3 regions of the Pseudoflavonifractor sp. MCC625 genome follow, and region 2 is predicted to be linked to each of the others. Evidence: predicted binding sites of a transcription regulator. Region 2 holds the regulator's gene; each other region holds the start of a gene.

What was found. Region 2 encodes LexA, which represses DNA repair genes until DNA is damaged. Its sites were predicted from a motif close to CNAACANNTGTTNG; they were not measured.
Region 1: GPK94_RS00335 (putative DNA modification/repair radical SAM protein) is a predicted target of LexA. The motif match lies at 3,115-3,128, and genes of this name have one in related genera.
Region 3: dinB (DNA polymerase IV) is a predicted target of LexA. The motif match lies at 7,466-7,479, and genes of this name have one in related genera.

Annotation. Positions count from the first base shown of each region.
Region 1 is NZ_WQOJ01000004.1:56,478-67,098, reverse strand. Features, by position in the region: gene GPK94_RS00355 (amino acid ABC transporter ATP-binding protein) at 1-131, opposite strand, end outside; gene GPK94_RS00350 (amino acid ABC transporter permease) at 133-1,008, opposite strand; gene GPK94_RS00345 (transporter substrate-binding domain-containing protein) at 1,012-1,929, opposite strand; lysine riboswitch at 2,057-2,232, opposite strand; gene GPK94_RS00340 (ferritin family protein) at 2,383-3,027, opposite strand; gene GPK94_RS00335 (putative DNA modification/repair radical SAM protein) at 3,173-4,438, shown strand; gene GPK94_RS00330 (TIGR03915 family putative DNA repair protein) at 4,457-5,260, shown strand; gene GPK94_RS00325 (zinc dependent phospholipase C family protein) at 5,436-6,179, opposite strand; gene GPK94_RS00320 (helix-turn-helix transcriptional regulator) at 6,222-6,440, opposite strand; gene GPK94_RS00315 (hypothetical protein) at 6,564-7,004, shown strand; gene GPK94_RS00310 (ABC transporter ATP-binding protein) at 7,114-7,815, opposite strand; gene GPK94_RS00305 (ABC transporter ATP-binding protein) at 7,820-8,677, opposite strand; gene GPK94_RS00300 (branched-chain amino acid ABC transporter permease) at 8,674-9,753, opposite strand; gene GPK94_RS00295 (branched-chain amino acid ABC transporter permease) at 9,764-10,621, opposite strand, start outside.
Region 2 is NZ_WQOJ01000048.1:192,237-202,857, reverse strand. Features, by position in the region: gene GPK94_RS15325 (4Fe-4S binding protein) at 1-201, opposite strand, end outside; gene GPK94_RS15320 (Crp/Fnr family transcriptional regulator) at 314-979, shown strand; gene ychF (redox-regulated ATPase YchF) at 1,430-2,521, opposite strand; gene GPK94_RS15310 (hypothetical protein) at 2,652-2,963, opposite strand; gene GPK94_RS15305 (ABC transporter ATP-binding protein) at 3,136-5,310, opposite strand; gene GPK94_RS15300 (ABC transporter ATP-binding protein) at 5,310-7,085, opposite strand; gene GPK94_RS15295 (MarR family winged helix-turn-helix transcriptional regulator) at 7,107-7,577, opposite strand; gene lexA (transcriptional repressor LexA) at 7,845-8,462, shown strand; gene GPK94_RS15285 (methylated-DNA--[protein]-cysteine S-methyltransferase) at 8,466-8,924, shown strand; gene GPK94_RS15280 (permease of phosphate ABC transporter) at 8,921-9,157, shown strand; gene GPK94_RS15275 (exodeoxyribonuclease III) at 9,161-9,919, shown strand; gene GPK94_RS15270 (YlmH/Sll1252 family protein) at 9,916-10,621, shown strand, end outside.
Region 3 is NZ_WQOJ01000030.1:237,281-247,901, reverse strand. Features, by position in the region: gene GPK94_RS08520 (DUF362 domain-containing protein) at 1-497, shown strand, start outside; gene GPK94_RS08515 (SLOG family protein) at 656-1,168, opposite strand; FMN riboswitch at 1,355-1,489, shown strand; gene GPK94_RS08510 (ECF transporter S component) at 1,597-2,223, shown strand; gene pheS (phenylalanine--tRNA ligase subunit alpha) at 2,608-3,633, shown strand; gene pheT (phenylalanine--tRNA ligase subunit beta) at 3,714-6,398, shown strand; gene GPK94_RS08495 (IreB family regulatory phosphoprotein) at 6,526-6,774, shown strand; gene GPK94_RS08490 (nitroreductase family protein) at 6,895-7,413, shown strand; gene dinB (DNA polymerase IV) at 7,535-8,761, shown strand; gene GPK94_RS08480 (radical SAM protein) at 8,806-9,690, opposite strand; gene hisC (histidinol-phosphate transaminase) at 9,703-10,621, opposite strand, start outside.

The DNA of each region.
Region 1 (10,621 bases), on a different contig from region 2:
CCCGAGCCGGAGGCGCCGATGATGCTGGTCACGTCACCGGGGCGGACCGTAAAGTCGATGTCCCGGAGCACCTGATGCTTTCCAAAGGCCTTGGAGAGGTGCTTGACCTCCAGAATGGCTTCCATACTCATATCAGCGATCCCCCCTGTTCCGTCCAAACTTGAGCTCCTGCTCAACGCGCTCCCGCTGCTCCTTGCTCCGCTCGTCAAAGGGGCTGCCCTTGGCGGGATGATTGTAGGTGCCCGCCGTCATGGTGAGGGAGTCGGTCTGCACCAGCTCATAGTTGTCCGAGCCGTCCAGGACCTTCTCCAACAGCCGCAGCAGGGCGGAGGCAATCAGGGTCATGGTGAGATAGGCGATCATCTCAATGGCAGCGGAGGGGAAGTACATCAGATTCACGCCAGTAATATACCGGTGGGCGGCAAAGAGCTCGGTAAATCCGATGATGAACATCACGGAGGTGTCCTTGATGTTGATGATGAAGTTGTTGCCGATCTGGGGCAGGATGTTGCGGAAGGCCTGGGGCAGGATCACGTGGAGCATGGTCTGCACATGGGTCATGCCGATGGCCTTGGCCCCCTCGGTCTGGCCCGGGTCAATGGAGAGGATACCGCCCCGCACCGACTCGGCCATATAGGCGCCCGTGTTGATGGACACGATCAGGATGGCCGCGGTCCAGATGTTGTCAAACCGCATGGTGTTATTGGAGAAATAGGGCAGACCATAGTAGATGAACACCGACTGGAGCACCATGGGCGTACCCCGGAATACCTCTACATATATCCGTACCAGGATGCGCACCAGCCGCAGCAGCACCCGCTTGGGCATGGGATCATGGGGACTGCACGGGATTGTATTGAGAATGCCGCAGGCCAGACCGATGACACAGCCGATCACCGTGGCGATGATGGCCAGGGCGAGGGTGTTGCCCAGGCCGCTCAGGTACTGTTTCCAATAGGCCCCCAGCAAAAGGGCCACATCCTGGCCCAGCTGCATAAAACGTTCCATATATTAAACCTCAGGCTGCACGGCGATGGCCTGGTCCATGATGGTGTTGAAGTCATCCTCGGTCATGGTGGAGAGCACGCTGTTCATCGCGTCCAGCAGCTCGGTGTTGCCCTTGGCCACGGACATGCCGATGTTCACGTTCTCGGCCCGCTCCTCCTCGCTGGCGAACTGGAAGTCGCCCTCAGTGCCGGCGAAGTTAAGGACCACCAGGTTCTCGTCCTTGGCCACAGCGCCGTTGGCGGTGGGCAGGTCGGTGACCACAAAGTCCACGGTGCCGGTCTGGAGCTGCATCACCATGGCGGGGGCAGTCTCCGCGGCGGGCTGGATCTGGGCATCGGGGATCTGGGGCAGACAGGTGTCATACCAGATAGTGCCGGTCTGAGCAGTGCCCTTGCCGCCGGCCAGATCAGCAATGCCCTGGGCGGAGGCGTAGGTGCTGTCCTTGGTAGTCAGGCACACGATCTGCGCATAGTAGTAGGGACCGGCCATATCCACCTGGGCCATCCGGTCGGCGGTCATGGACTGACCGGCGATGGCCACGTCGATGGTGCCGCTCTGGAGGGAGGGGGTCAGGGAGTCCCAGGCAGTGGAGACCACTTCCAGCTCCCAGCCGTTCTCCTCGCAGATCTTCTGGGCAATCATCACGTCATAGCCGTTGGCATAGCTGCCGGGGACGTTCTTGATGGGCACGGCGCCGTTGGAGTCGTCCATCTGGGTCCAGTTATAGGGAGCGTAGGCGCACTCCATACCCACGGTGAGGACACCGTCCTCCACACCGGAACCGGCAGCAGCGCTCACCGGAGCAGAGGCCTGGGGCGCGGAGCCCTGGGGCGCAGAGGACTGGGTGGGGGTGCCGCCGCAGGCGGTCAGGGTCAGCGCCAGCGCGGCGCTCAGGGACAGGGCAGTGACAGTCTTTCTCATGTTTGGTTCCTCCAGTCAGTTTGTTTTGCGTCTTTTCCGGATAAGAAAAAACGCCACGAACCTTCCTGGTGGAAGCGTTCATGGCGACAAAATGCATCAGACGGCGAAACTTATGATGCCCTCTTGTCTCAACGATAGCGCTCCACACAGATGATGTGGCAGTCCGTGAGATCTTCTCCCAACGGCCCAGGTTACCGGCCCCCAGGCAAAGGTCCGGCCCTTCGGCGAAACGCCCTTTCTCCGGCGGGGTGCTCTGCCCGTGGATACCGGATACTCTTGCTGTTTCGCGCCTCTATCCTTGCAGCGGGGTTACCCCGCGACAATTGGTTCTTGGGCTGTATTTTACACCCCGAAATTGTCTCTGTCAAGCCCCTCTTTCTCTCTTTTTTGCCACCATTTCTCCATAATTCGGTATTTATTGGTATGTTTTTGGGAAAGTGTCCCGTTCCTTTGTCACTTTAACGCATAACACTCCCGTTCTGCATCGGTTTTTTGGATATGTTGTCCATCCACAGCGGACGGTCCGTGCTCCCGGCGGCAGAAATATCCCTGGGGCCGGGAACACACGGGACATCGGGCCGGGGCCCCCCGGCTCCACAGGACATGGCCGCACTCCAGACAGACCCACTCTACCGGTTCCTCTGCCACAAAGAGGCATCCGTCCTCCAGCGCCTGGGCCAGACGGTCAAAGGTCTCCCCGTGGAGGGCCTCCGCCCCCGCCACGGCGGCAAACAGGGCCCCCGCCTCCGGACAGCCCTCCCCCCGGGCCGCCTCGGCCCACCGGGTATAGGGGCGCTGAAATTCCTCCCGCTCACTCTGCCCCGCCTCCCGGAGCATAGCTAAAATCCCCCCTCCTCCACTTACAGCACAGCAGCCCTCCAGCGGCAGGATCTGCCCGGCACAGGGGGCCAGGAGGCGGTAAAAGGCCCTGGCATGGACCTCCTCCTGGGCGGCTGCGGCGGCAAAGCACCGCCGTACCACCTCCAGGCCTCCCTGCTCGGCCTGGAGAGCGGCAAAGGCATAGCGGCTGTGGGCCTGACTCTCCATAAAAAAGGCCTGCATCAGATGATGCCTGGTCTCACTGTCTGTCCATTCCATGGTAACCACTCCTTGTTTAGGCTGCCTCCAGTATCCCCCTTCCCTCCGCCCCTCATACCCCCATACACACCATGTTTTTCCATTGACAAAACATCTGTTCGATGCTAATATGTTCGTACATCAGTTCTATTTTGGAGGGATTCCTGTGGAGCTTATGGACAAACTGACCATCCTGGCCGATGCGGCCAAATACGACGCCGCCTGCACCTCCAGCGGGCTGAGCCGGGGCGGCCGCCCCGGGAAGCTGGGCAGTACCATGGCGTCGGGCTGCTGTCACTCCTTTTCGGCGGACGGACGGTGCATCTCCCTGCTCAAGGTGCTCCTGACCAATGTCTGCGCCTACGACTGTCAATACTGCGTGAACCGCCGCTCCAACGACGTGCCCCGGGCCTCCTTTACGCCCCGGGAGCTGTGCGAGCTCACCATAGGCTTTTACCGGCGCAACTACATTGAGGGGCTCTTTCTCTCCTCGGCCGTGCTCCGGGATGCGGACTATACCACCGAGCGCATGATCGAGACCCTTACCCTGCTGCGGCGGGAGTACGGCTTTGGCGGCTATATCCATGCCAAGGCCATTCCGGGGGCCGACCCTCTGCTCACCCACCGGCTGGGCCTGCTCTCCGACCGGCTGAGTGTGAACATCGAGCTTCCCTCTGAGCAGAGTCTGGCCCTTTTGGCCCCGGACAAGGCCAAGACGGCCATCCTCTCCCCCATGGCCCAGATTCGAGACTCCATTGCCCACTCCCGTCAGGAGCTGACGCAGTACCGGGGAGCGCCCCGGTTTGCCCCGGCCGGCCAGTCCACCCAGATGATCATCGGCGCCACCCCGGAGAGCGACCGGCACATTCTCTCCCTCACCCAGGGTCTGTACGACCGCTATCAGCTCAAGCGGGTCTTTTACTCGGCCTATATGCCTGTGTCCAACAGCCGCCTTCTCCCCGCTCCCCAGAGCTTTCGCCCGCCCCTGCTGCGGGAACACCGGCTCTACCAGGCCGACTGGCTGCTGCGCTTCTATCACTTCCGGGCGGAGGAGCTGCTGGACGAGTCTCATCCTAATCTGGACCCCAGAGTGGACCCCAAGTGTACCTGGGCCCTGCGGCACATGGACTTTTTTCCGGTGGAGGTCCGCACTGCCGACTATGAGGCCCTCCTCCGAGTGCCCGGAGTGGGCGTGAAGAGCGCCCGGCGGATCCTGACTGCCCGGCGGGCAGGCCCTCTCTCCTTCGAGGGCCTGAAGCGGCTGGGCGTGGTGCTGAAGCGGGCCCAGTATTTCCTCACCTGCGGGGGAAAGATGCTGGATGGACTGCGGGTGCGGCCCGACCGGATTTTGGGCCATCTGGCCGCCCAGGAGCGCCCGATGCTGTTCCAGACCATGCCGGAGCAGCTCTCCCTCTTCGACCCTGTCACGTGATCTCTGGAGGTGTATGTCATGTCCTGGACTCAGGTATCCTATACCTATGACGGCAGCTTTTCCGGCTTCCTGACCTGTGTCTATGAGAGCTACCGCCACAAGGAAGCCCCCGCCGCCTTCTCCACGCCGGAGGACCCCCGGATCTCCCTCTACCCCGAACGGCCGGTGAAGAGCGACCCGTCCAAAGCCCGACAGGTCTATCTCTCCCTGGCCCGCAAGATCTCTCCCTCCGCCCGGGAGCTGGTCACCCTGGGCTTTCTCACCTGCGCGGAGGAACGGGAACTGCTGCTGTGGAACTACATCTGGTACGGCTATGCCCGGGGACGGGCCGCCGGGTACGATTTGAGCGATCCCCGGGTGGCCGCGCTGGAAAAGGTGGTGCGCTATCTGCGCAACGAGGTGCACCTGTTTAAGGGCTTCCTCCGCTTCTCCGATCTGGACGGCGTCCTGGCTGGGGAGATCGAGCCCAAAAACCGGGTGCTCCCCCTTCTGCGCCCCCACTTCTGCGCCCGGTATCCGGACGAGGATTTCCTCATCTACGACCGTACCCACCGGGAGGCCCTCTTTCACCAGAAGGGCAGCTGGGCCATCCTGCCCCTGGAGCAGTTCACCCTGGGGGAGGCCAAAGAGGAAGAGCGGGGCTACCGGGCCCTCTGGCGGCGGTTCTATACGACGATCTCCATTGAGGGACGGGAAAATCCCCGCTGCCGTATGAGCCATATGCCAAAGCGTTACTGGAATACCATGACGGAATTCCAGGAGGATGAGCCCGTTCCCGCCGGCCGGCCGGTCTCACCCCCTCCCCTTTCCCTTCCCACCTGAATCGAAAAAACAACGCCGCAGCACTTTTAAGGGTGCTGCGGCGTTGTCCGCGTGTTAGGACGGGGATTGCTCCTCCCCTTTGAAATTACCGTTAAAATCCCGGTGGAACCAGGGGGAGAGCCGCCCCCCATTCCGGACATACCGCCGGAATTCCAGCCATTTCTCCGCGGCGGTTTCACTCTCGCCCTGCAAAATGTCGATCAGTGCACGGCAGAAGGTCTCCCTCTCCGGCAGATAGGAGGACGGGAGAATCACCCCCTCCAGACTCCGGCAGGCCCGGGAGGAGCGCCACCATCCGGTTGGCCGTCACTCCCAGACGGGTCCCATGTCCCCGGGCAAAGATAAGGCTGTCCCGCCGCATGGCGGCATAGCCTCGGCGCACCTCGGCGGCTCCCGCCCACAGATAGGCCCGCTCCGCCGCGGCAAATACCGCCTCCTCCCGAATGGGGGGGAGATAGACCTGTCCCCGGGCAGGCAGTCCCCGGTTCTCCATCAGACTGCGGTCCAGCTCGGCCTCCACTGCCAGGTGAGCCACCGTCCCCTCCGCCGCCCGGGCATTCACATAGGGGTGACAGGCGGCATCCAGCGCAAAATGACACAGGAATCCGGCGGCATATCCCTCCGCCTCGGGTATGCCGCTCCCCAGTGCCCGGGCCAGGCGGGCAAACACCGGGGCCGCGCTCTCATGGTGCATCTCCAGGCCCTCCCGGCGGGCTGCGTTGGGCAGCACAGGTCGGTAAAAAAACAGCGGGTCGGGTCCCAGGCACCCCAGATTAAAGGCCTCCCGCTGTGCCCGAATGGGCGCGGCAGCCTCTTCCGGCAGCTGTTTGAGCATTTTCGCTCCAAAAAGCAGGTGTGCAAAATAATTGGGCATGGAACATCCGTCCTTCCAGACTGGCTTCTCTCTGTTTTTTAGCATAGCACAATCTCTTCCGCCGGGAAAGTGGAAATCTCCACCCGTTTATGCCGGTGGATAGGGTTCTTTTTGGTTGGTTAGCCCTAGGATATAGTCCACACTGGTGCCATAAAATTTGGCCAGCTGGACCAGCACCGGTGCCGGGACATTGAGTTTCCCCAGCTCATAGTCCGAATAGGTTGTCTGGTGCAGGTGGAGCAGGGCCGCCATTTCCTTTTGCTTCAAATCTGCGTCCTCCCGGAGCGAGCGAATGCGCGAGTACATATCCATCACCTCGATGGATAGTATGATTTAAGGGAATATCCCTTATTTACTTTTAAGGGATATTCCCTTAAAATGTAGGTCACAAGGCACAAAATCACTTGAAAAGCAGAGGAGGACGTATCTATGAATCGGTCACGAGTACATATGTTGGGAGCAGTTCTTTTTATCATTGGAGCCCTGTTATTTATAAGCGCTGTTGCAATAATAGCAATTGGAGATTATGCAATTGCGTCAAGCATGACTGATATGGGCGAATTTACAGAGTTGTCCTCATCTATGGCAAAGGATGCACTCCGGGCGATGCTTTCAAAAGGTGAACTCCCTTCATTTATTCTGGAGTCTATGGGCGCTGGGGCATATGGTGATTTGGTAAATGAAGTTTTTGGGGCTATTGTTGATAGCGCTCTCCGTGAGTTAGGGCCTGTAGAAAAGTTTTTGCTTTTGGCATGGGCCCACGCGCCAACCATGCGCCTCGTTGGTTTGTTGAGTTCGCTCGTAGGTGGAGTGGTCTGGTTTATCACAGGTTCTAGTGGAAAACGGGTAAGTAGCTCTGTGAGGGTATAGTATAAATTGTTTTTAACATATACGTTTTCTGCCACTAAAAAACGTGCGGCGAATTGTATTTTGACAATTCGCCGCACATTTTTTTATTAAAGAGAAGGGTACGCTGTCTTTAGCCGCCCAGGTATGCCTTCTTAACCGCCTCATCCTCCAGCAGCTGCTCGCCGGTACCGGTGGCGACTACCTTTCCGGTCTCCAGCACATAGCCGCGGTGGGCGATGGAGAGGGCCATCTGCGCATTCTGCTCCACCAGCAGGATGGTGGTGCCCGCCCGGTTGAGCTCCTGGATGATGTCAAAGATCTGCTCCACCAGGATGGGGGCCAGGCCCATGGAGGGCTCATCCAGCATGAGGAGCTTGGGCTTGGACATCATGGCCCGGCCCATGGCCAGCATCTGCTGCTCGCCGCCGGAGAGGGTCCCTGCCACCTGCTTGCGCCGCTCCTTCAGCCGGGGGAAGCGCTGGTAGATGTCGGCGATCCCGTCGGCAATCTCGCTGTTGGGACGGGTATAAGCACCCATCTCCAGATTCTCCTCCACGCTCATCTGGAGGAATACCCGGCGTCCCTCCGGCACATGGGCCAGACCCAGAGAGACCACCTTGTGGGGCGGAATGCCCGCCAGGCTCTTCCCCATGAACTCAATGGAGCCGGTGTGGGAGTGGAGCAGGCCGGACACCGTCTGAAGGGTGGTGGACTTGCCTGCGCCGTTGGCTCCGATGAGGGTGACGATCTCGCCGTCGTTGACCTCAAAGGACACATTCTTGATGGCGTGGATGGCGCCATAATAGACATTGATGTTCTCTACCTTCAGCATGGCGTCATCCCTCCTTCTTCTGGCTGCCCAGATAGGCCTCAATGACCCTGGGATTGTTCTGGATCTCCTCGGGGGTACCCTTGGCGATGACCTGCCCGAAGTTGAGCACACAGATACCCTCGCAGATGCCCATGACCAGGTTCATATCGTGCTCGATGAGCATGATGGCGATCTGGAAGGTATCCCGAATCTTGAGGATATTCTCCATCAGGTCGGCCGTCTCAGAGGGGTTCATGCCCGCCGCCGGCTCGTCCAGGAGCAGCAGGCTGGGATTGGTGGCCAGGGCCCGGACGATCTCCAGCCGGCGCTGGGCGCCGTAGGGCAGGGAGCCCGCCTGGTGGTTGGACAGACCCTCCATATCAAAGAGGTGGAGCAGCTCCATAGCGCTCTCATGGGCCAGCTTCTCCTTCTTCCAGTAGCCCGGCATACGGAACACACCGCTCCACATGGGATAGCGGATTTGGTTGTGCAGGCCGATCTTTACATTGTCCTCCACGCTCAGCTTGTCGAAGAGGCGGATGTTCTGGAAGGTACGGGCGATGCCCGCACGGTTGACCTGGACGGTGTTCATGCCGTGGGTGTCCTTGCCATCGATGAGGATGGTGCCACGGGTGGGCTGGTACACCTTGGTCAGCAGGTTAAAGACGGTGGTCTTGCCCGCACCGTTGGGGCCGATGAGTCCGGCGATCTCGGTCCGGCCCACCGTGAGATTGAAGTCATTGACGGCGGTCAGTCCGCCGAAATCGATGCCCAGATGGCTGCACTCCAGGATGGGGGCCTTATCGACGTCCCGCTCCGGCACGATGGAGTGGCTGGGCACAGGCACCATCTTGGTGACCTGTCGCTTTTCCAGTCGGCTCATTTCGCCGCCCCCTTTCTGCTCATCTTACCATCCTCCTGCGCTCCATGCAGCTTCTCGGCAAAGAACTGGCGGATCGTGGCGTTGTTGGTGGCGATCATCACCAGGATGAGGACCACCGCGTAGATGAGCATCCGGTACTCGCCCACCGCACGAAGCATCTCGGGCAGCACGGTGAGCACTGCGGCGGCAATGATGGAGCCGCGGATGTTGCCCATACCGCCCAGGACCACAAAGACCAGCACCAGGATGGAGGTATTGAAGTCAAATTTCTTGGCGGCGATGGAGCCGTAATTCATGGCGTACAGAGCGCCGGCCGCACCCGCCAGCACCGCGGAGGTGACAAAGGCCATGAGCTTATACTTGGTGGCACCGATGCCCACGCTCTCGGCGGCGATGCGGTTGTCCCGCAGGGCCATAATGGCCCGGCCCGCCCGGCTGTGGATCAGGTTGAGCACCACCACCAGGGAGACGATGACCAGCAGGAAACCGGCGGTGAAGGTGGCAAGCTTGGCGTATCCGGTGGCTCCCATGGGCCCCTTGATGACCGCCGTACCTCCCTCGGCCAGGTTGAGGGCCATCTCACTGGTGACCGAGAAATGCAGGCCATTCCCGTCCACGCCGATGTAGAGGCAGTTGATGATATTTTTGATGATCTCGCCGAAGGCCAGGGTCACAATGGCCAGATAGTCGCCCCGCAGACGGAGCACCGGCACGCCCACGATGATTCCGGCGATCCCCGCAAACACCGCGCCGATGAGCATGCACACAAAGAGGCGGGCGGGGCCCAGGGGGATGAGGTCCTGAAGGGCCACCGAGGCCACTACGCCGGAGAAGGCACCCACGCTCATAAAGCCGGCGTGGCCCAGGCTCAGTTCGCCCGAGACGCCCACCACCAGGTTCAGGGAAACCGCCATGACCACATAGCAGCAGATGGGGACCAGCTGTCCCTTGAGGGAGCTGGAAAGGCCGCCGCCGGCCTGAATAAGCTGGACCACCAGGAAGGCGATCACCACGATACCATAGGTGATCAGATTGTCCAGCAGTCTTTTGTTCTTGCGCGCAGAGAGTTGTTTCATGGCGTCCACCTCAAACTTTCTCGCTGATCTTCTTGCCCAGCAGACCGGTGGGCTTGACCAGAAGCACCACGATAAGCACGGCAAAGACCACCGCGTCGGAGAGCTGAGTGGAGATATAGGCCTTACCGAAGATCTCAATGACCCCCAGCAGGATGCCGCCCAGCAGGGCGCCCGGGATGGAGCCGATCCCGCCGAACACGGCGGCGGTAAAGGCCTTGATGCCGGGCATGGAGCCGGTGGTGGGCATCAGGGTGGGATAGGTGGAGCAGAGCAGTACGCCTGCAATGGCCGCCAGGGCGGAGCCAATGGCAAAGGTCATGGAGATGGTATAGTTCACATCGATCCCCATGAGCTGGGCCGCCCCCTTATCCTCCGAGCAGGCCCGCATGGCCTTGCCCAGCTTGGTGTTGCCGGTGAAGGCGGTGAGGGCGATCATGATGATCACGCAGGCCAGCACGGTGACCAGCGTCACATAGGACACCGAGATCTGACCACCCAGGAGAGAGACACTGCCCGTGGGCACCACGGAGCGGAAGGATTTCGGATCGGAGCCCCAGAGCTGGAGGGCCATATTCTGTAAAAAGTAGCTCACGCCGATGGCGGTGATGAGCACCGCCAGAGAGGGAGCCTGGCGCAGCGGTTTATAGGCCAGGCGCTCAATGACCACGCCCAGGACCGTACATACCACCATTGCCAGCAGGACCCCCACCACCGGCGGCAATCCAAAGGAGCCGGTGGCAAAGAAGCAGACATACGCGCCCACCATGATGACGTCACCATGGGCGAAGTTGAGCATCTTGGCGATGCCGTAGACCATGGTGTAGCCCAGGGCAATAATGGCGTAGATACTGCCCAGGCTGATGCCGTT
Region 2 (10,621 bases):
GGGGGCGGCTTCCCGCTCCACAAAGGTGATGGCGTTGACGGGACAGGCGGGCAGGCAGTCCCCCAGACCGTCGCAGTAGTCGTCCCGCAGCAGGCGGGCCTTGCCGTTTACCATGCCGATGGCCCCCTCGTGGCAGGCCTTGGCGCAGGCTCCGCAGCCGTTGCAGGCCTCTTCGTCGATGTGAATGATCTTGCGGACCATAGTGATTTCCTCCCTCAGCAATGGGCGGCTTCGCCGCCTTTTTCTTGACTTTGTGCTCTGAGTATACTATGGTAAGAGAAAAAAAGCGGTTGGAAATCCAACGGAGGTAATCATGGAATCATTGGCAGCATCCCTTCTCCCCTGTCCCCTCTTCCGGGGCGTGTCCGCCGGGGAGCTCTCGGCTATGTGGAACTGTCTCCAGGCCCGGTCGGCACACTATGAAAAGGGGTGTATGATCTGGGAGGAGGGCCGCGCCGTACGGGAGGTGGGCGTGGTGCGCTCCGGAGCGGTACACATCCTGCGGGACGACTTCTGGGGCAACCGAAGCATCCAGGGCCAGGCCGGGCCCGGCGACCTTTTCGGAGAGGCTTACGCCTGCGGGGAGGAGCCCCTGGGGGTCAGCGTCCAGGCGGTGGAGGAGAGCGAGATCGTCTTCCTGGATGTGGAGCGGATTCTGACGGTGTGTCCTTCCTCCTGTCCCTTCCACGCCCGGCTGATTCACAATCTGGTGGGCGTGCTGGCCCAGAAAAACCGTCTGCTCAGCAGCAAGATCGATCAGGTCTCCCAGCGCACCACCCGCAGCAAGGTCCTCGCCTATTTGTCCTGGCAGGCCCAGCGGGCGGGAACGGCCCGCTTTGCCATTCCCTTTGACCGGCAGGGGCTGGCCGACTACCTGGCCGTGGACCGCAGTGCCCTCTCCGCTGAGCTGGGGAAAATGCGTCGGGAGGGGATCCTGGACTTTCACAAGAACCTCTTTGAGTTGAAGGAAGAGCCGTAATTACGCCTGCCCGGCAGGGGAAGCGCGCCTGTTCGGCGGGAACCCCTCTTTCTTTTCCAAAAGAAAGAGGGGGGAAAGAAAACGCGGAGGGGGAACGAGGACGCTTCCCCCTCCGGACCTCCCCCTCAGTGCACCCGCGACTTCGACTGCCGTCGGGAAAGAGCACCCAGTTTACTACGAGGCTCACCAGGTACCTCATAGGCAAACACTATTGCCTTTGACCCTCCGCACTTATGCAATTGCTGAGACTTGAGCCCAGCCCATCGGGGCGTACTTGAGGGGGGCCGGGGGAACCATCCCCCGGCCCGTTCTTTTCCACCGCTTTCTTACGGAAAAGAAAGTGGTGCCCCCGCCGGGCAGGCGATGCCCGCCGAACAGGCGGACTTCCCATTATAAAAACCCCCGGGGCACGGAAAATCTCCGTACCCCGGGGGTTACTTGTTTTTACACTTACACGTTGAAGCGGAAGAGAACGATGTCGCCGTCGTGCATGACATACTCCTTGCCCTCGGAGCGGACCAGGCCCTTCTCCTTAGCGGCGTTCATGGAGCCGTTGGCCTTCAGGTCCTCAAAGGCCACCACCTCGGCGCGGATGAAGCCACGTTCGAAATCGGTGTGGATCTTACCGGCGGCCTGGGGGGCCTTGGTGCCGTTGGTGATGGTCCAGGCGCGGCACTCGTCCTCACCGGCGGTGAGGAAGGAGATGAGGCCCAGCAGGGTGTAGCTGGCCTTGATGAGGCGGTCCAGACCGGACTCCTGGATGCCCAGATCCTCCAGGAACATGGCCTTCTCTTCCCCGTCCAGCTCGGCGATCTCGGCCTCCAGCTTGGCGCACACGGGGATAACCTGGGCCCCCTCCTTAGCGGCGATCTCCTCCACCTGCTTGTAGTAGGAGACGTTCTGGTAGTCGGCAAAGCCATCCTCATCCAGGTTGGCGGCGTAGATGATGGGCTTGAGAGAGAGCAGCTCGCTAGTGGCGATGATGGCCCGGTCCTCCTCGTCACACTGGAAGGAGCGGGCAGAGTTGCCGTCGTTCATCCAGTCCCGCAGGGCGGTGAAGAGCTCCACCTCGTGGAGGAACTTCTTATCGCTCTTGGCGGCCTTCTGGGCCTTGTCGATGCGCCGCTCCACCATCTCCACGTCGGCCATGATGAGCTCGATGTCGATGATGCCGATGTCGCGGACGGGATCGGTGGAACCCTCCACGTGGATGACGTTCTCGTCGTCAAAGCAGCGCACCACATGGACAATGGCGTTGGTCTCCCGGATGTTGGCCAGGAACTTGTTGCCCAGGCCCTCGCCCCGGGAGGCGCCCTTCACGAGGCCAGCGATGTCCACGAACTCGATGACGGCGGGGGTAGTCTTTTTGGGCTTGTAGAAGTCCGAGAGCCAGTCCAGCCGCGCGTCGGGCACGGCCACCACGCCCACGTTGGGGTCGATGGTGCAGAAGGGGTAGTTGGCGCTCTCCGCGCCGGCGTTGGTGATGGCGTTGAAGAGGGTCGATTTGCCCACGTTGGGGAGACCCACGATGCCGAGCTTCATATCAAAGACGTCCTTTCGGTGTGAAAATACGAAATTAGCCTATCTATTATACTGGATACCGGGGCAAAACACAAGGCTGCGTGCAAAAAAGCCCCCGGCTCTCTCAGAGAGCCGGGGGCCGCCAAACCCCTTACAGCAGGCACCACACCACCGTGTAAATCACAAAATACAGGATGGGCGGCAGGAGGATTAACAGAGAGGAGACAAAGGGCAGACTGGAAATATCCCGTTTAGGGGGTGGGGCTTCGGAAGCGACGGTGGGACTTCTGGTGTAATAGCTCAGGTTGCTCATGGTGCCATCCGTACCCACACAGCATAGGATCTCCACCAGCAGGATGATGGCCACAAAGATCTGCATGGGCCAGTGCTTCACGGTGCCGTAAATGGCGAAGAGTGCAAAGAGGACATAGTAGACGATATATCCGATGGTCCGCTTACTCACAGGGGCCACCTCCTTCAACCGACCTATACATACCACATAAATGGATGATATCTGCGGTGAAACATACCATCAATGCATGGGAAGCCCCTCCTTTTGTCAAATTTTATCATGGAGGCTTGCTCCTGTAAATAAAAATCCGGCCCCCGTACCGGGGGCCGGAAAAAAGATCGGCTCAGGAGAGCTGGAACTGTCCAGTGTAGAGCTGGTAGTAGCGTCCCTTCTGCTCCAGAAGCTCCTCGTGAGAGCCCTTCTCCTCGATCTCGCCGTGCTCGATGACCACGATGCAGTCGGAATTGCGCACGGTGGAGAGGCGGTGGGCAATGACGAAGACGGTGCGGCCCTCCATCAGGGCGTCCATACCCTGGGCGATGAGGGCCTCGGTCCGGGTATCGATGGAGGAGGTGGCCTCGTCCAGGATCATGACCGGGGGATCGGCCACCGCCGCCCGGGCAATGGCCAGCAGCTGCCGCTGGCCCTGGCTCAGGTTGCCGCCGTCGCCGGTGACGAAAGTGTTGTACCCGTCGGGCAGGCGGCGGATGAAGGAGTGGGCATTGGCAATCTTGGCGGCCTCAATGCACTCCTCATCGGTGGCGTCCAGCCGGCCATAGCGGATGTTGTCCATGATGGTGCCGGTGAAGAGGTGGGTATCCTGGAGCACCGCGCCCAGGGCGTGGCGGAGATCGTCCTTCCGGATGGACTGGACGTTGATGCCGTCAAAGGTGATCATGCCGCCCTCGATCTCATAGAAGCGGTTGATGAGGTTGGTGATGGTAGTCTTGCCCGCGCCGGTGGAGCCCACGAAGGCGATCTTCTGGCCCGGATTGGCGTAGACATTGATCTTTTTCAGGATGCGCTTTCCGGGCACATAGGAGAAATCCACATCGGTGAAGCGGACCGCGCCCTTGAGCTCGGTGAGGTAGTAGTCCTCGCCGGGCACATTGCGCACCGTGCCCCGGATGAGGTGGAGGGTGGTCTTACCGTTGGGATCGGCGTATTTCCAGGCCCAGCCGTGTGCAGAGAGCAGGGACAGGTCGGCGATGGGAGTCAGGGCCCCGTCGGCCTCCACCCGCACCCAGAGGCTCTCCTCCGAATCCTGATGGGGGGGCAGGAGCTTGAGCCCCTCCCCTGCCCGGACGGCCTGCCCCAGCTCGATGAGGTTCCCCTCTTCCCGGAGGACGGGAACCAGGGACATGGCGGCGGTGCGGGGCGTCTTCCAGGCCCAGGTGTGGGGACGGCCGGAGCCGGTGTGAGCAGAGAGAGTGCCGTTGGCGTCCTTCTCGGCCGGGACCAGGGTGACCACGCCCTGGTCCTCCTCGGGCTGGGCGTCCATGGCGTCAAAGATGCGCTCGGCGCCCGCCAGGGCGGAGAGAATGGTGGTCAGCTGCTGGGAGATCTGGCTCAGAGGCTGGCCCACCTGACGGCAGTAGCCCAGATACAGGGTAAAGGAGCCCAGCTTGAACCCGGCCAGCAGGGAGAGCACGCCGCCGAAAGCGGCGGTCAGGGCATAGCCCACGTTCATAATGTTCATGGAGATGGGCATGACTGCGGTGGAATAGAAGCTGGCGTTGGTAGCCGCATCCCGGTAGGTCTCATTGAGGCCCTGGAACTGCTCCTTGGCCTGCTCCTCATGGGTAAAGGCCTTGACCACCTTGAGGCCCTCGATCATCTCCTGGATGTTGCCGTTGACATCACCCAGGGCATCCTGCTGCTTCTTGTAATACCGGCGGCTGCGTCCGCCGAAGACCTTGAAGACCAGGAAGGTGGAGCCCAGAGTCAGAACAGATACCAGGAAGAGCAGAGGGCTCACCACCAGCATGACCACCACGATGCCCACGAACATGATAGCGCTGGAGACCAGGGAGACCAGGCTCTGCTCCAGAGCCATCTGGACATAGTCGGCGTCGTTGGTGAAGCGGCTCATGAGCTCGCCGTGGGTGTGCTTGTCGAAGTAGGACAGCGGAAGGGTCTGGAGGTGGTCAAAGAGGTCTTTGCGCAGGCGGTTGGTGCCCCGCTGGGCCAGCTGGACCATGATGGCCGACTGGGCGTAGACCGCCACCACGCCCACCAGATAGATGCCAACCAGCTTGAGGATATCCACAAGGAGGTCCATGGGGCCGGTATAGCCGCCGTAGGCGATGTTGTTGATGATGATGAGGTTGATGAAGGTGGAGCCGCCAATGTTGGTGCCTACCGAGAGCAGCAGGCACACCAGCACCAGAAAAAGAGGCCACTTCCGCTTGGTAAGGTAGCCCAGCAGGCGGGAGACCGTCCGCTTCAGGTCCTTGGGCTTTTCAAAGCCGCCGTGGGCTCCCGGGCCCCGCCGGGGCGCGCCGTGTGTATTGGCCATTACTCCTTCACTCCTTCCTGCTGAGACTGATAGATCTCCTGATAGATCTGGTTCGTGGCCATGAGCTCCTCATGGGTGCCGATGCCGTTGATCCGGCCGTCATCCAGGACCAGGATCCGGTCGGCATACTGCACCGAGGAGATGCGCTGGGCAATGATGATCACGGTGGTGCCCGCCAGGTTTTCCTTAAAGGAGGCACGGATGAGACCCTCGGTGGCCGAGTCCACGGCGGAGGTGGAGTCGTCCAGGATCAGGATGGAGGGATGGCGCAGCATGGCCCGGGCAATACACAGCCGCTGCTTCTGACCGCCCGAGACGTTGGTGCCGCCCTGGTCCAGCATGGTGTCAAAGCCGTCGGGCAGGTTCATGACAAAGTCGTAGGCCTGGGCGTTCTTGGCGGCCTGGATCATCTCCTCCTCGGTGGCGTCGGGACGGCCCCACAGGAGGTTCTCCCGGATGGTACCCGAGAAGAGCACGTTTTTCTGGAGCACCATGCCGATGCGGGCGCGCAGCTCATCCAGGGGATATTCACGTACATCCACGCCGTCCACCAGCACCGCGCCCTCGGTCACATCGTAGAACCGGGGGATCAGGTTGACCAGAGAGGACTTGCCGGTACCGGTGCCGCCCACGATGGCCAGGAACTCACCCGGCTTTACCTGGAAGTTCAGGTCCTCCAGTACGTCGTCGCCCGAGCCCTGAGCCTGATACTTGAAGGAGACGTTGCGGAACTCCACCTCGCCCCGGGGAGCCTCCAGATAGAGGTCCCGCTCTTCCGCCTTGGGCACATAGCCCGCAGGCAGAGGCCGCCGGGCGCCGTCCCGGATGGAGGGGCGGGTCTCCAGCACCTCGTCGATGCGCCGGGCGCAGGCGATGGCGCGGGAGAGCTGGAGCAGACTCATGGAGAGCATCATGACGCTCATCAGGATCTGGAAGATGTAGGTGATAAAGGAGCTCAGATCGCCGATGAGCATGGTGCCGCCCATGACCTGGCCGCCGCCGATGTAGAGCACGGCGGTGGTGGCCGCGTTCATGCTCAGAGTCATGATGGGCAGGATGAGGACCACGGTCATATCCACTTTCATGGTGGCGGCCGTCAGCTCGTCATTGGATTTCTTGAACTTGGCCTTCTCATGGACCTGCCGCACGAAGGCCTTCACCACCCGGATGGCCACCAGGTTCTCCTGGGTGGTGTTGTTGAGGGCGTCGATGCGCCGCTGCATGCGGTCAAAGAGCTTGCTGCACGTGCGCATGAGCAGGCCGATGGCCAGCGCCATCAGCGGAATGATGACCGCCATGACCAGGGTAAGCTGGGCATTGATGGTGATAGCCACCGCGAGAGCGGCCACCAGCATCACCACGGCCCGCACCAGCATCCGCAGGGCCATAGCCACCATCATCTGAATGGCGTTGACGTCGTTGGTGGTGCGGGTGATGAGGGAGGCCGAGGAGAAGCGGTCAATGTCGGCAAAGGAAAATTCCTGGATCTGATTGAAGAGGCCACGGCGCAGATTGGCGCCAAAACCCTGGGCGCTGATTGCGGCGAATTTGGCGCAGAACATGCCGCAGGTCATGCTGAACATGGCCAGGATCAGCATACCCAGGCCGGTCTGAAGAATGTAGGCCAGATCCTGATTGACAATGCCTACATCCACGATGGCGGCCATGAGCCGGGGGAGAGCCAGTTCGCAGGCCACCTCCAGGATCGCCATCAGCGGGGTGAGTATGGCGTATTTCTTGTACTCACCCAGGTATGGAAGCAGTTTTCGAAACATACCTTCTTGTTCCATCCTTTCCTAACAGAAGTCATCCGGGCCTTGAAAATCACTGCCGCGGAGGTTGCGGAGCATCCGGCGGTGGTAGCTGTTGAGCTGCTCCTGTTCTTCGGGGGAGAACCCGTCGAACATCTGCTCATCCACCTGCCCCAGGATCGTAAAGCACTGCTCAACGGCCCGGCTCCCCTTTGGGGTGATCGCGATCCGCTTGCACCGCTGGTCGGAGGGGTCTCCCCTCTTTTCCACATATCCGCTCCGCTCCAGGGATTTGAGGGACATGGCCACGGTGGCCGGCGTGACGTGCAGGGCATCGGCCAATTCTTTCTGAGAGGCCAGCTTCCCCTGCTCGCTCCAGTGGCGGATCAGAAAGAGCATGGGAGGAGAACCCAGATCCTCCAGACCGCCGGCGTTGAGCTGTGCCTGAGCCCGTTTCTGATGGGCCCGGTGCAGGGCGTGAAACAGGATACCAGGCATTTTACAGTTGGGTTTCAATCGAGATCACCTCCCGTCCGGTGAAAGAGTCCCAGATCATCAGCATACTAATGATTAGGGGGCTTACTTATTTTACGGAGGCAAAATCGATTTGTCAACCAAAAAATTGTAAAAATTTTATGACAACCAAAGGGCTGCCAAAACCGAGACGCTTAGAACGCACGTTTGCGTTTTGGGTGGGGGTATGATAAAATAGCACCAGATAAGGATTTAGGTTCTCCCCGCATCGGTGCGGGGAGCAGTCGAATAGAACAGGAGGGACCTGCCATGAAGGCGCTTTCCCCCAAGCAACAGCAGATTTATGAATTTATCATCGCCTTCCAGGCCGAGCACGGGTATCCCCCATCGGTGCGGGAGATCGGCGAAGAAGTGGGACTCAAGTCCCCCTCCACCGTCCACTTCCACCTGAAGGGACTGGAAGGGGCGGGACTCATCACGAAGGCCGAGGGCAAGACCCGGGCCATCACCGTGGTAGGTGCGCCCGCCCATCCGGTCCTGGAGGAGCTGGATCCCCGGCCCGACCGGGTGCCCGTGGTGGGCAATGTGGCGGCCGGCGCGCCCATTCTGGCCGAGGAGTGCGTGGAGGACTATCTCACCTTTGATACCGGCGGCCGCGCCGGGGAGTATTTTGCCCTGCGGGTGCGGGGAGAATCCATGCTCCGTGCGGGCATCCTCCCCGGGGACCTGGTGGTGGTCCACCGGCAGCAGGAGTGCCGCAGCGGCGAGATCGTAGTGGCCCTCTTTGAGGATGAGGCCACGGTCAAGACCCTCCGCCGGAAGGATGGAAAGACCTGGCTCATGCCGGAGAACCCGGACTACGAGCCCATTGATGGCACCTTTGCCCAGATCCTGGGGAAAGTAGTGGCCGTGGTGCGGCGGTATTAAGCCATGGAATTCCTGGTGTTTGATACGCCGTTGGGGCAGATGGCCCTGGCGGAGGAGGAAGGCGCGCTGACTCGCCTCTTCCTCCCCGGAGAGGGGATCCCACGCCTGGTCAGCCGGGAGACGCCCCTGCTCTCGAAGGGCCGTGACGAGATTCTGGCCTATCTGTGGGGGGAGCGGCACTCCTTTGACCTGCCCCTGGACCCCATGGGAACCCCCTTTCAGCAGGCCGTCTGGGCCGAGCTGAGGCGCATCCCCTACGGCGAGACCCGCTCCTATGCCCAGGTGGCCGCCGGGATCGGAAAGCCCAAGGCGGTGCGGGCCGTTGGGCAGGCCAATCACCGCAATCCCCTGCCCATTTTTATCCCCTGCCACCGAGTAATCGGTGCATCGGGGAAGCTCACCGGCTACGGCGGGGGGCTGGACCTGAAAGAAAAACTACTGGAACTGGAGGGAGCACGATGAAACGTCTGCTGGAAGCCGGAAATGCCTGTATTGCCGAGATGGACTGGAGAGACATGGCCCTGGTCAAGTTCTGCCTGTGCGCCATGGGAATGCTGCTGGGCCTGGCCGTTCCCAAGCGGGGGCGCAAGTGGGCCGCGCTGGGGGCGGCGGTCCTCTTTGTGGCCACCTATATTCCCCTGGTGCTGCGTTTTCTGCCCCACCTGGGCCGTGCCCTGAGCGGGCGGGAGGACTGATCTTTGAAACTGATTTCCTGGAACGTCAACGGACTGCGCGCCTGCCTGGGCAAGGGCTTTCTGGACTTTTTCCACCAGGCGGACGCGGATGTGGTCTGCCTGCAGGAGACCAAGCTCCAGCCCCATCAGATCGAGCTGGAGCTGCCCGGCTACCATCAGTACTGGAACTCGGCGGAGAAAAAGGGCTATTCCGGTACCGCCGTGTTTACCCGGAAGGAGCCGCTTTCTGTCACCTACGGCATCGGCATGCCGGAGCACGACACGGAGGGGCGGGTCATCACCGCCGAGTATGAGGACTTCTTCCTGGTGTGCTGCTATACCCCCAACGCCCAGCGGGAGCTGACCCGCCTTGCCTACCGCATGGAGTGGGAGGACGCCTTCCGCGCCTATCTGAAGGGATTGGACGGGCAAAAGCCGGTCATCCTCTGCGGGGACCTGAATGTGGCCCATCAGGACATCGACCTGAAAAACTTCAAATCCAACCGGGGCAACGCCGGTTTTACCGATGAGGAGCGGGGTAAGATGACCGAGCTGCTCTCCGCCGGCTTCACCGATACCTTCCGCTGGCTCTATCCCGAGGTGACGGGGGCCTACTCCTGGTGGTCCTATATGTACCACGCCCGGGAAAAGAACGCGGGTTGGAGAATCGACTATTTTATCGTCTCCGACCGCCTGCGGGAGCGGATCGCCGACAGCCGCATCCTGCCCGAGGTGATGGGCAGCGACCACTGCCCCGTGGAGCTGGAGCTGAGAGAGCCATGACCAAAACCGAACAACTGGACAAGCTGGCCCGGGACGGGGAGGAGCGGCTCCTCCTGGCCCGGGCCCTGGACAAGCTGGAGACCGCCCGGCGCAAGAACATCCCGGCGGCCACCGGCTTTTTATCCCCAGCGGAGCGGGTCAGTGTGGAAAACCTGATCGCGGCCAACGGCCATCCCCCTCACCTGTTCTTCGGCGGGTACCCGGGGGCGGAGCGGACCATCTGTCTCTTCCTCCCCGACTGGCAGGAGCCGGAGGATGCCCTGACCCTGGCCATGGCGGATGAGGGGCCGGTGAAGGCCTTGCGCTGTACCTATAACGCCGACGGAGGGATTACCCACCGGGACATCCTGGGGGCCATCCTGGGCCAGGGGATCACCCGGGAGAAGGTGGGCGACCTGTTGGTGGGACCGGAGAGCTGTGATGTGCTGGTGCTGGAAGAGCTGGCGGACTACCTGCTCCTCCATCTGGACAGCGCCGGACGGACCCGCCTCAAGACGGGACCCATTTCCCTCTCCCAGATTTCTCCGCCGGAGGTGCGCATCAAGACCATCCGGGACACGGTGGCCACCCCCCGGCTGGACGCCCTGGTGGCCTGCGCCTTTTCCACCTCCCGGAGCAAGGCGGCGGACTTTATCTCCGCGGGGCGGGTACAGCTCAACCACCGGGAGTGCACCAAGGCCGACAAGGCGGTGGAAGAAGGGG
Region 3 (10,621 bases), on a different contig from region 2:
ACGTGCTGGTGGTGGACAAGATCGGCAAGAACATCTCCGGCGACGGCATGGATCCCAACGTCTCCGGCCGTTTCGTCCAGCCCAAGTACTGCTCCGGCGGCATCGAGGCCGAGAAGGTGGTCATCCTGGACCTGACCGACGAGACCCACGGCAACGCCCAGGGCATCGGTCTGGCTGAGGTCACCACCCGCCGTCTCTACAACAAGATGAAGCTGGAGATGACCTATCCCACCGGCGTGACCAACACCTTCCTCCACCTGATGAAGATCCCCATGATCATGGACAACGACCGGGAGGCCCTCCAGCTGGCCCTGTGCTGCTGCCCGGATGCGGAGGATCAGAACAACATGAAGATGATCCGCATTCCCAACACCGCCCACATCGAGTATATCGAGATCTCCGAGGGCCTGCTGCCCCAGGCCAAGGCCAACCCCAACATCGAGATTCTCTCCGAGCCCTATGATCTGGAGTTCGATGAGAACGGCAACCTGTTCTAATCTGTTTCGGGTCGCTCCGGGACTTGTCCCAAACGGAACTCCCGAAAAAACGTGAAAAACCCGGCGTCTTTTGAGCCCAATTGGACCCAAAAGACGCCGGGTCTATCTTTTCTTCTCTTTCTTTCCCAGAGGCTACTTTCCGCTCCGGGGCAGGCTTGCTATCCTTCCGGCTCCTCCGGGTCCAGCAGGACCACTTTAAGCCCCTGCTTCATGGCGTAGGAAACGGTATACATGGTCCCCCCCAGCAACCCGTCGTACACGGCGATGAGGCGGGAGGAGCGGTCCACCATGTAGCGGTTGCGCCGGAGCATGCATCCCTTGTCATAGTGCCGCTGCACCATGGTCTCCTTGTCGCAGTGCCCCACCAGGTCGAAATAGCGGTTTCTGGCCCCCTCGCTCCAGCGGGCGCACTGCTCTTCGCAGGGGATGGCGGCCTCTACCGTAACCCCTGCCCGCCGGTCCCGCAGGGCAAGGGCCGCCTCGCAGAAATAGAAGTCCGCTCCCTGGGCCATTCCGCAGATAAAGTGGCGATATCCGTCCCGATACGCCTCCTCCAGTTCCCGGTCGATCCGGGCCTTGAGGGCGAGACAGCGGGGGTCCTCCTCCCGATTGCGCCAGGGCAGCTTCTCGGGCCGGTGCCCGGTAAAACAACACGTGGTGTCACGGTCCATTCTTCTTCTCCCTTCTGCCGGACATCGGATGGATCGTCTCTTCTTCCTATCTCCATGCCTGTTATTTTAGTATATCCCCCTGCGGAAGTCAATTATTTATCGAACATTAGTTTCTTTTTCTTTCTCTCATTTTGGGGGTTGCATTTTCAAGATGTCCTGCTATAATAAAAACAGAACAACTGAATGTGATGTCTTCAGGGCAGGGTGAAATTCCCGATCGGCGGTATAGTCCGCGAGCGCGCTTGCGCAGACCCGGTGTAACTCCGGGACCGACAGTGACGTATCCTTTTGGATGCGAAGTCTGGATGAGAGAAGATGTGTCCGCTGGGAAGTGGTTCCCCACTTCCAAACACGCACCTCCTGTTTTGTGTTTGATACCTGAAAGACATGGGCTTTCAGGTGTTACTAGCAAAAAGGAGTGTTTTTTTATGTCCAACCCCCAGAACACCACCGCCGGCGTCTTTCCCCGCCGCAGCCTGACCCGCGTCCGTGCCCTCACCGTGACCGCTATGCTCTCGGCCATCGCCTTTGTGCTGATGTTCCTGGACTTCTCGGTCCCCCTGATCCCCAGCTTTGTCAAGATGGATATTTCTGAGCTGCCCGCTCTGCTGGCCGCTTTCGCCCTTGGCCCGGTCTACGGCACGGTGGTCTGCCTGGTGAAGAACCTGATCCACCTGATGATCACCTCCACAGCCGGTGCCGGTGAGCTGTGCAACTTCCTGCTGGGCGCCAGCTTCGTGATCCCCGCCGGACTCCTCTACCGCCGGATGAAGTCCCGCAAGGGCGCGCTCATCGGCGTGCTGATCGGCTCGGTCATCATGGCCCTCTTTTCCATCCCCCTCAACTACTATGTGACCTATCCCATCTACTCCAACTTCATGCCCATCGACGTCATCCTGGGGATGTACCAGGCCATCCGTCCCTCGGTCAACAGCCTGCTGGAGTGCCTGATCGTGTTCAACGCCCCCTTCACCCTGGTCAAGGGCCTCATCGACGCCGCCCTGTGCTTCCTGATCTACAAGTCCCTCTCCCCCATCCTGCACAAGGGTATGTAAGTTTCCATCCCGCCGTACCGCTGGTGCGGCGGGATTTTTTCGCCTTTTTTCGGAAAAGCGGGAAGTTCTCCTTGCAATTGAGCCAAAAACGTGCTATATATTATCTTACATGCAAAGAAGGGGAAAATAACGGTTTTCGACCCATCAGAGAGCGTCCGTCACCGGCTGAAAGCGGACGTTGGCGTCCCACCGTTTGGTTCGCCCCGGAGCGGCCCTGGAGACAGGGACGGTTTCCCTCCGTTACCGGGGTCAGAGTGCCCGCGCAGTGCGCGGGAATGCGGGTGGTACCGCGGAAGGTTGGCCTTTCGTCCCATAACTTGGGGCGGAGGGCTTTTTTGCTGCCCTTCCCCTCACAGTCTACAAATGCTTAAAGGAGCGTACGATATGAAAGAGAAGCTGGAACAGATCCGCCAGGAGGCGCTCTCCGCCTTTGCCCAGGCCAGCAGCGCCCAGGACCTGGATGCCCTGCGGGTCAAGTACCTGGGAAAAAAGGGTGAGCTCACCAACGTGCTCAAGATGATGGGATCTCTCTCTGCGGAGGAGCGTCCTGTGGTGGGCCAGATGGCCAACGAGGTCCGTGAGGCCCTCACCGCCGCCCTGGAGGAGCGTCAGGCCGCCCTGGAGGAGGAGGCTCTCAACCAGCGTCTGGCCGCCGAGGCCCTGGATGTGACCATTCCCGGCAAGGCCCCCCATCTGGGCCACCGCCACCCCATGTATATCGCCCTGGACGAGCTCAAGGATATCTTTGTGGGCATGGGCTTCACCGTGCTGGACGGCCCCGAGGTGGAGCTGGCCGAGTACAACTTTGACAAGCTCAACGCCGAGGAGGGCCATCCCTCCCGCGACTGGTCGGACACCTTCTATTTTGACCAGGACAGCCGGGTGATGCTCCGCTCTCAGACCTCCCCCATGCAGGTCCGCGCCATGGAGACCATGGAGCTGCCCATCCGCATCATTGCCCCCGGCCGGGTGTACCGCAAGGACGAGGTGGACGCCACCCACTCCCCCATGTTCCACCAGGTGGAGGGCATGGTCATCGACAAGGGCGTTACCATGGCCGACCTGAAGGGCACCCTCAACACGGTGGTGGAGCAGCTCTACGGCAAGGGCACCAAGACCCGCTTCCGTCCCCACCACTTCCCCTTCACCGAGCCCTCCTGTGAGATGGACGTGCAGTGCCACAAGTGCGGCGGCGTAGGCTGCCCCACCTGTAAGGGCGAGGGCTGGATCGAGATGCTGGGCGCCGGTATGATCCACCCCAAGGTCCTGAAGATGGCCGGCATCGACCCGGAGGTCTACTCCGGCTGGGCCTTCGGCATCGGGCTGGAGCGCACCGCCATGCGCCGCTTCAAGATCGCCGACCTGCGCCTCATCTTCGAAAACGACGTGCGGTTCCTGGAGCAGTTCTAAGGCGGCCCTCCGCAGCCGCAGGGGCGGTCAGAGGCCGTCCCCACGATGAAAAGCCTGATGTGATAAGGGAGTTTTAAGATATGAATCTATCTCGTAAATGGCTCGGCGAGTTTGTCACCGTCGACGCCTCCGATCATGATTTTGCAGAGGCCATGACCCTGTCCGGCTCCAAGGTGGAGACCACCGAGAACCTGGGCGCAGAGATCTCCAATGTGATGGTGGGCAAAGTGCTGTCCATGGCCCGCCACGAAAACAGCGACCATATGTGGGTCTGCCAGATCGACGTGGGCGAGGCCGAGCCCGTTCAGATCGTCACCGGTGCCTGGAACGTCCATGTGGGCGACCTGGTCCCTGTGGCCCGGCACAAGTCCACCCTGCCCGGCGGCGTGAAGATCGAGAAGGGCAAGCTGCGCGGCGTGGTCTCCAACGGCATGCTCTGCGGACTGTCTGAGCTGGGTCTGGAGGAGCGGGACTTCCCCTATGCCGCCATCACCCCCGCTGCCCTCCTGAACGACTACCATCCCCTGGATGCGGACAAGCCCTCCATCTCGGCGGACATCCAGGCCGGCCATAAGGTCTTTGGCCCGGTGATCTGCGCCAAGGTGCAGGCGTGCGAGACCCAGCCGGACGGCAGCTTCCGCGTCTCTCTGGATCTGGGCGAGGGTACCGCCGACACCACGACGGCCTGCCCCAACCTCCACGAGGCGGATCTGGTGGCCTACAACACCAAGTCCGGCTCCATCTGCACGCTGGAGGATCTCCACGCGCAGCAGGCGGAGTTCCCCCACTGCATCCCCGACGGCATCTTCATCCTCCGGGAGGAGTGCAAGCCGGGCGACGATATCAAGGGTATCATCGGTCTGGACGACTCGGTGGTGGAGTTTGAGATCACCCCCAACCGCCCCGACTGCCTCAGCGTCATCGGCCTGGCCCGGGAGGTTGCCGCCACTTACGGCGCGCCCCTGCGCCTCCACACCCCCGTGGTGAAGGGCGGCGGCCCCGGCAATCTGATCGAGCTGCTGGATGTGGAGACCCCCGATCCCGACCTGTGCCCCCGCTACACCGCCCGGATGGTCCGCAACGTGAAGATCGGTCCCTCCCCCAAGTGGATGCGGGAGCGGCTGCGCGCCATGGGCGTGCGTCCCATCAACAACATCGTGGATATCACCAACTATGTGATGCTGGAGTACGGCCAGCCCATGCACGCTTTTGACTACCGCTATGTGAAGGGCGGCAAGATCATTGTCCGCCGGGCCAGCGAGGGTGAGGAGCTCACCACTCTGGACGGACAGGTCCGCAAGCTCAACGCCAATCACCTGGTCATCGCCGACGAGCATCGCGCCGTGGGCCTGGCCGGCATCATGGGCGGTGAGAACAGCGAGATCGTCTCCGACACGGTGGACGTGGTCTTCGAGTCGGCCAATTTCGACGGCACCTGCATCCGCAAGGGCGCTCTGGCCCTGGGCATGCGCACCGAGGCCAGCGCCAAGTTCGAAAAGGGCCTGGACCCCATGAACACCCTCCCCGCCGTGGACCGTGCCTGTGAGCTGGTGGAGCTGCTGGGGGCCGGCGAAGTGCTGGACGGGGTCATCGACATCCTCAACTATGTGCCCCACCCCCGTGTTCTCCCCCTGGAGCCCGACAAGATCAACGCCCTGCTGGGCACCGAGATCTCCGGCGAGGAGATGGTCTCCATCCTGAAGAAGCTGGACTTTGGAGTGGAGGACGGCATGGTCACTGTCCCCTCCTGGCGCGGCGATGTGGAGGCTATGGCCGATCTGGCCGAAGAGGTGGCCCGCTTCCACGGCTACAACAACATCCCCACCACCCTCATGCGGGGTCAGACCACCCGGGGCGGCTACTCTCCCGAGCAGGAGCTAGAGCGCTCTCTGGGCCAGACCTGCCGCAGCCTGGGCTATGACGAGATCATCACCTACTCCTTCATCAGCCCCACCTACTATGACAAGATCCGCTGGGCGCCCGACGATCCCCGCCGTGCCTCCATGCGCATCTGCAACCCCCTGGGCGAGGATACCTCCATCATGCGCACCACCATTCTCCCCTCCATGCTGGAGATCCTGACCCGCAACTACAACTACCGCAACAAGTCCGCCCGCCTGTATGAGCTGGGCCGGGTCTACTTCCAGCGGGAGGATGGCATGGCCGACGAGCCCAAGGTCCTCTCCCTGGGCGCCTACGGCGGCGGAATGGACTTCTACACCCTCAAGGGTGCGGTGGATTCCCTCCTCTCCTCGATCCGGGCCGAGCATGTGACCTATGAGGCCGTGTCGGATAACCCCTCCTACCATCCCGGACGCTGTGCCCGGGTCCTGGTGGACGGCCGAGAGGTGGGCGTGCTGGGTCAGATCCATCCCCTCACCGCCCGGAACTACGGGGTGGACGCCGAGCTCTACTGTGCGGAGCTCTCCTTCCCCGCTCTCTTTGCCGCCAAGGGGGCCGATCCCCAGTATGTGCCCCTGCCCAAGTTCCCCGCCGTCACCCGTGACATCGCCGTGGTGTGCGACGAGGCCGTTACCGTAGGCGCGCTGGAAGATTCTATCCGTCGGGGCGCCAAGGGTCTGCTCAAGGAGGTCACCCTCTTTGATATCTACCGCGGCAAGGGCGTAGACGAGGGCAAGAAATCGGTGGCCTTCAGCCTGGTCCTCCGTGCCGATGACCGCTCCCTCACCGCCGAGGAGGCCGACGCCGATGTGGCCGCCATCCTGAAAGCCCTGGAAACCGAGCTGGGCGCCGTGCTCCGCTGAACAGAATAAACCGCCTTCTATTCCACAAACTACTTCTTAATGTTTCGTGAATTTTGGTCTGGCCCCTTTACACTCCGCGTTTTTTCAGTTAAAATAGGGGACAGAAGCATAAGGAGGTGTGATTGTCATGCATACGGATTATACACGCAGATTCAGTCTCAATTATGAGAAGGATCAGGAGATCAAGGACATTCTGACCTCTGTCTATAATTCTCTGCAGGAAAAAGGATATAACCCCATCAATCAGATCGTGGGTTACATCCTCTCGGAAGATCCCACTTATATCACCAACTATAACAACGCCCGTGCGCTGATCCGCAAGGTGGATCGGGACGAGCTTCTTCAGGAGCTGGTGAAGCAGTATCTCAATAGCTAAGCAGACGGAGGGTCCGGTTTTACCGGGCCCTCCGAGATTTTTATTTGCATTTTGCAGAAAAAAGGTATAAAATGGATGTATCCAAATGCGGCACTGCCGCTTCTGTCATGAGGTGATTGTATGGAATTCTTTGAAACTGTTGCCAAGCGTTACAGCCACCGGACGCCCTTTTTGGACCAGCCCGTGCCAGACGCCGATGTCCGCAAGATCGTAGAGGCCGGTATCCAGGCCCCCTCCGGTCAGAATTGCCAGACCACGTCCTTTGTGGTGGTCACCGATCCCGACCTGCGCAAGCGCATCTCCGAGGTCCTCTCCACCCCCGCCACCCAGACGGCTCCCGTCATCCTGGTGGTGCTGAGTGAGCACGTGGTGGCCCCCTGCGGTATGGCCTTTGAGGTGGAGGATTATGCCGCCTCCGTGGAGAATATGCTCCTGGCTGCCACCGCCCTGGGCTATGCCACTGTCTGGATGGACGGCATGACCAAGGCCCCCGCCGCCTGTGCGGCCATCGCTTCCCTCCTCCACGTTCCCGAGGGAAAAACGGTGCGCACCATTCTCCCCCTGGGCGTTCCCGCCGAGGTGGGCGAGCCCAAGCCCCGCAAGTCCTTTGAGGAGCGGGCCCACTACAACCAGTTCTAAAATCCCGACGCCGGTCCCCCCAAAAAGGGACCGGCATCTCTTTTTTTGTTATAGAACATTCGTTTGACATGGGACACGGAATCTCTTATAATAGAATCCAGAACAACAAGGGGGGAGCGCCATGGACCGGGTCATTCTGCACTGTGATCTCAATAGCTTCTACGCCTCGGTGGAACTTCTGGACCACCCGGAGCTCCGGGAAAAACCGGTGGCCGTCTGCGGCGATCCGGAGAGCCGCCACGGAATCATCCTGGCCAAAAATGAGCCCGCCAAGCGCTTCCAGGTCCGGACCGCCGAGACCATCTGGCAGGCCAGGCGCAAATGTCCCCAGCTCATCCTCCTCCCTGCCCACCGGGAGAAATACCGGCACTTTTCCCGGGCCGTCAACGCCATCTATGAGCGCTATACCGATCTGGTGGAACCCTTCAGCATTGACGAGAGCTGGCTGGACATGACGGGCTCCCTCCACCTCTTTGGCGGCGACGGAAAGGCGGTGGCCGATGAGATCCGCTCCGTAGTCCGCCGGGAGACCGGGCTCACCCTCTCGGCAGGGGTCTCCTTCAACAAGATCTTTGCCAAAATGGGGAGCGACTACCGGAAGCCGGACGCCACCACCGTCATCTCCCCCGAAAATTTCCGCACGCTGCTCTGGCCCCTCCCAGTCACCGATCTCATCTTTGTGGGCCGGGCCGCCGCCCGGACCCTGGAGCAGTACGGCGTACACACCATCGGGGATCTGGCCCAATTTGACCGGGAGGCTCTGGTGCGGGTCCTGGGCCGTCAGGGCGTGACCCTTCACGCCTATGCCAGCGGCCGGGAGCACAGTCCCGTGGTCCCGCTGCGGGATATGCCGCCCCCCAAGTCGGTGGGCAACGGCATCACCTTCCCCCACAATCTGGTGGGCTGGGAGGAACTCCGCTCCGGACTGGCCCTCCTGTGCGACAGTGTGGCCGGGCGGCTGCGAGAGGTGGGTCTCAAGTGTACCACCGTCCAGATCACGATCCGGGACCCCTCCTTCCGGGACATCTGCCGCCAGAGCCGGCTGAACGCCCCCACCTTTGTCACCCGGGAGCTGCTGGACGCCTCCTTTGCCCTGCTCCGGGGTGTCTGGCGGGCGGAGGCCCCGGTGCGGGCCCTCACGGTCACGGCCCAGCACCTGATCCCGGAGGACGAGGCCGCCGAACAGCTGGATTTTTTCTCCGCCGACTCCCTCCCCCGCCGGGACCGGCTGGAGCGGCTGGAGCGGGCAGTGGATCAGGTCCGCCGAAAATATGGACACGACGCCCTCTCCCTGGCCTCCTCCGTAACAGGAGAAACCCCACCCTCGGATCCCCAGGTTCCACTATGACAAAAACGCTTCCGGACTTTTGTCCGGAAGCGTTTTTCAATCGATTACAGTCCGCGGCCGTATTCGCTACGCAGCAGCTCCTGGTCCTCCAGGGCCAGATCGATGGCCGAGAGCATGGCCTGCCGGTCCTCGGGCAGACCACCCTTGAGGGGCAGATAGTTGGAAGCGTGGTCGCAGGTAAAGTGCAGCGGGTCCACGTCCAGGTGCTCCAGCAGGAGACGGGTCTCCTCCAGGGCCTGGGGCCCGGTGATGAGCTGGAACTCTCCCCGCTCCACCTGCTCCCCCATCTCGGTGCCCGGCTCAGGCATATAGGTGAGGGCCGAGAGATGGCGGGGCTTCATCTGGTTCATCATCTCCGCCGTGGCCAGGATGTGCCGGCGGGAGGGCTCCCCGGGACCGGCCAGTCCCAGCAGGACCATGACCCACAGGTCCAGGCCTGCCTCCCGCAGGCGGATGCCGGCCTCCAGCATCTCCTGCGCGCCCACACCCTTCTTGATGGTGTGAAGCAGCTCATCCGAGCCGGTCTCCACCCCCAGATAGACCCGGTACAGTCCGGCCTCCCGCAGAGCACGCAGCTCTTCCGGGGTCTTGGTCAGGGCCGAGCGGGGACCGGCGTAGGCGGTGACCCGCTCCAGCTCCGGGAAGGTATCATAGAGCTTTTTCAGGATGGCCAGCAGCTGTTCAGTCCGCATAATGACGGCGTCGCCGTCGCACAGAAAGACCCGCTTGACCGGCCGGCCCATCCGATTATAGTAGGCCCGGGCCATCTCGATGTCCTCAAAGATATCGGCCATGGGGCGGATGTGGAACTGCTTGTCCTTGTACATGCTGCAAAAGGTACACTTATTATGGGAGCACCCCACGGTGACCTGGAGCAGATAGCTCCGCCACTCTCCGGGGGGACGGTAGATATTTCCTTCGTAACGCAAGGGATTTCCTCCTTATTTCTGTGCTTTGTCACGGCCGAGTGTCTGACGCAGGACCTGGATCAGCTGCTCCATCTCCTCTTCGGTGCCGATGGTAATCCGCAGATAGTCTTCAATGCGGGGCTTACCCCACCAGCGGACCAGGATGCCCTGTGCCCGCAGGGTGTCCAACAGCTCCTTCCCTCCCCGCTCCGGATGGGAGACAAAGAGAAAGTTGGCCTGGGAGGGACAGACCCGGAAGCCCAGCTCCTCCAGAGCGGCGGCCGTCTTTTCCCGGGTGTCCATGATGCGGCGGCGGTTTTCCTGGAAATACGCCTCGTCCTCCACCGAGCCCTGGGCCGCCGCTAGGGCGATCCGGTCCAGGGTGTAGGAGTTAAAGGAGTTTTTCACGCAGTTGAGGGCAGCGATGAGATTGGGGCTGCCCACCGCATATCCCACCCGCATTCCTGCCAGAGAGCGGGATTTGGACATGGTGCGCACCACCAGCAGATTGGGATACCGGCCCAGCAGGGAGAGGGCTGACTCTGTCCCGAAGTCCACGTAGGCCTCGTCCACCACCACCGCGGCGGTGGGATTGCCTGCGGCCAGCCGCTCCACCTCCGCCAGAGGCAGAGCAATGCCGGTAGGGGCGTTGGGATTGGGCAGGATCACGCCGCCGTTGTTCCCCAAAAATTCCTCTACCGGGATGGTGAAGTCCTCCCGCAGGGGGATCTCCCGGTAAGGGATTCCAAAGAGTCCGGCGTAGACCGGGTAAAAGCTGTACGAGATATCCGGAAAGCAAATGGCCCGCGCCGGATCGAAGAGCCCCTGGAAGCAGAAGGCCAGCACCTCATCCGAGCCGTTGCCCACAAAAATCTGCTCCGCCTTCACCCCGTGATAGGCCGCCAGTGCGGCGCGCAGCTGCCCGGCCTCCGGATCGGGGTACAGGCGCAGC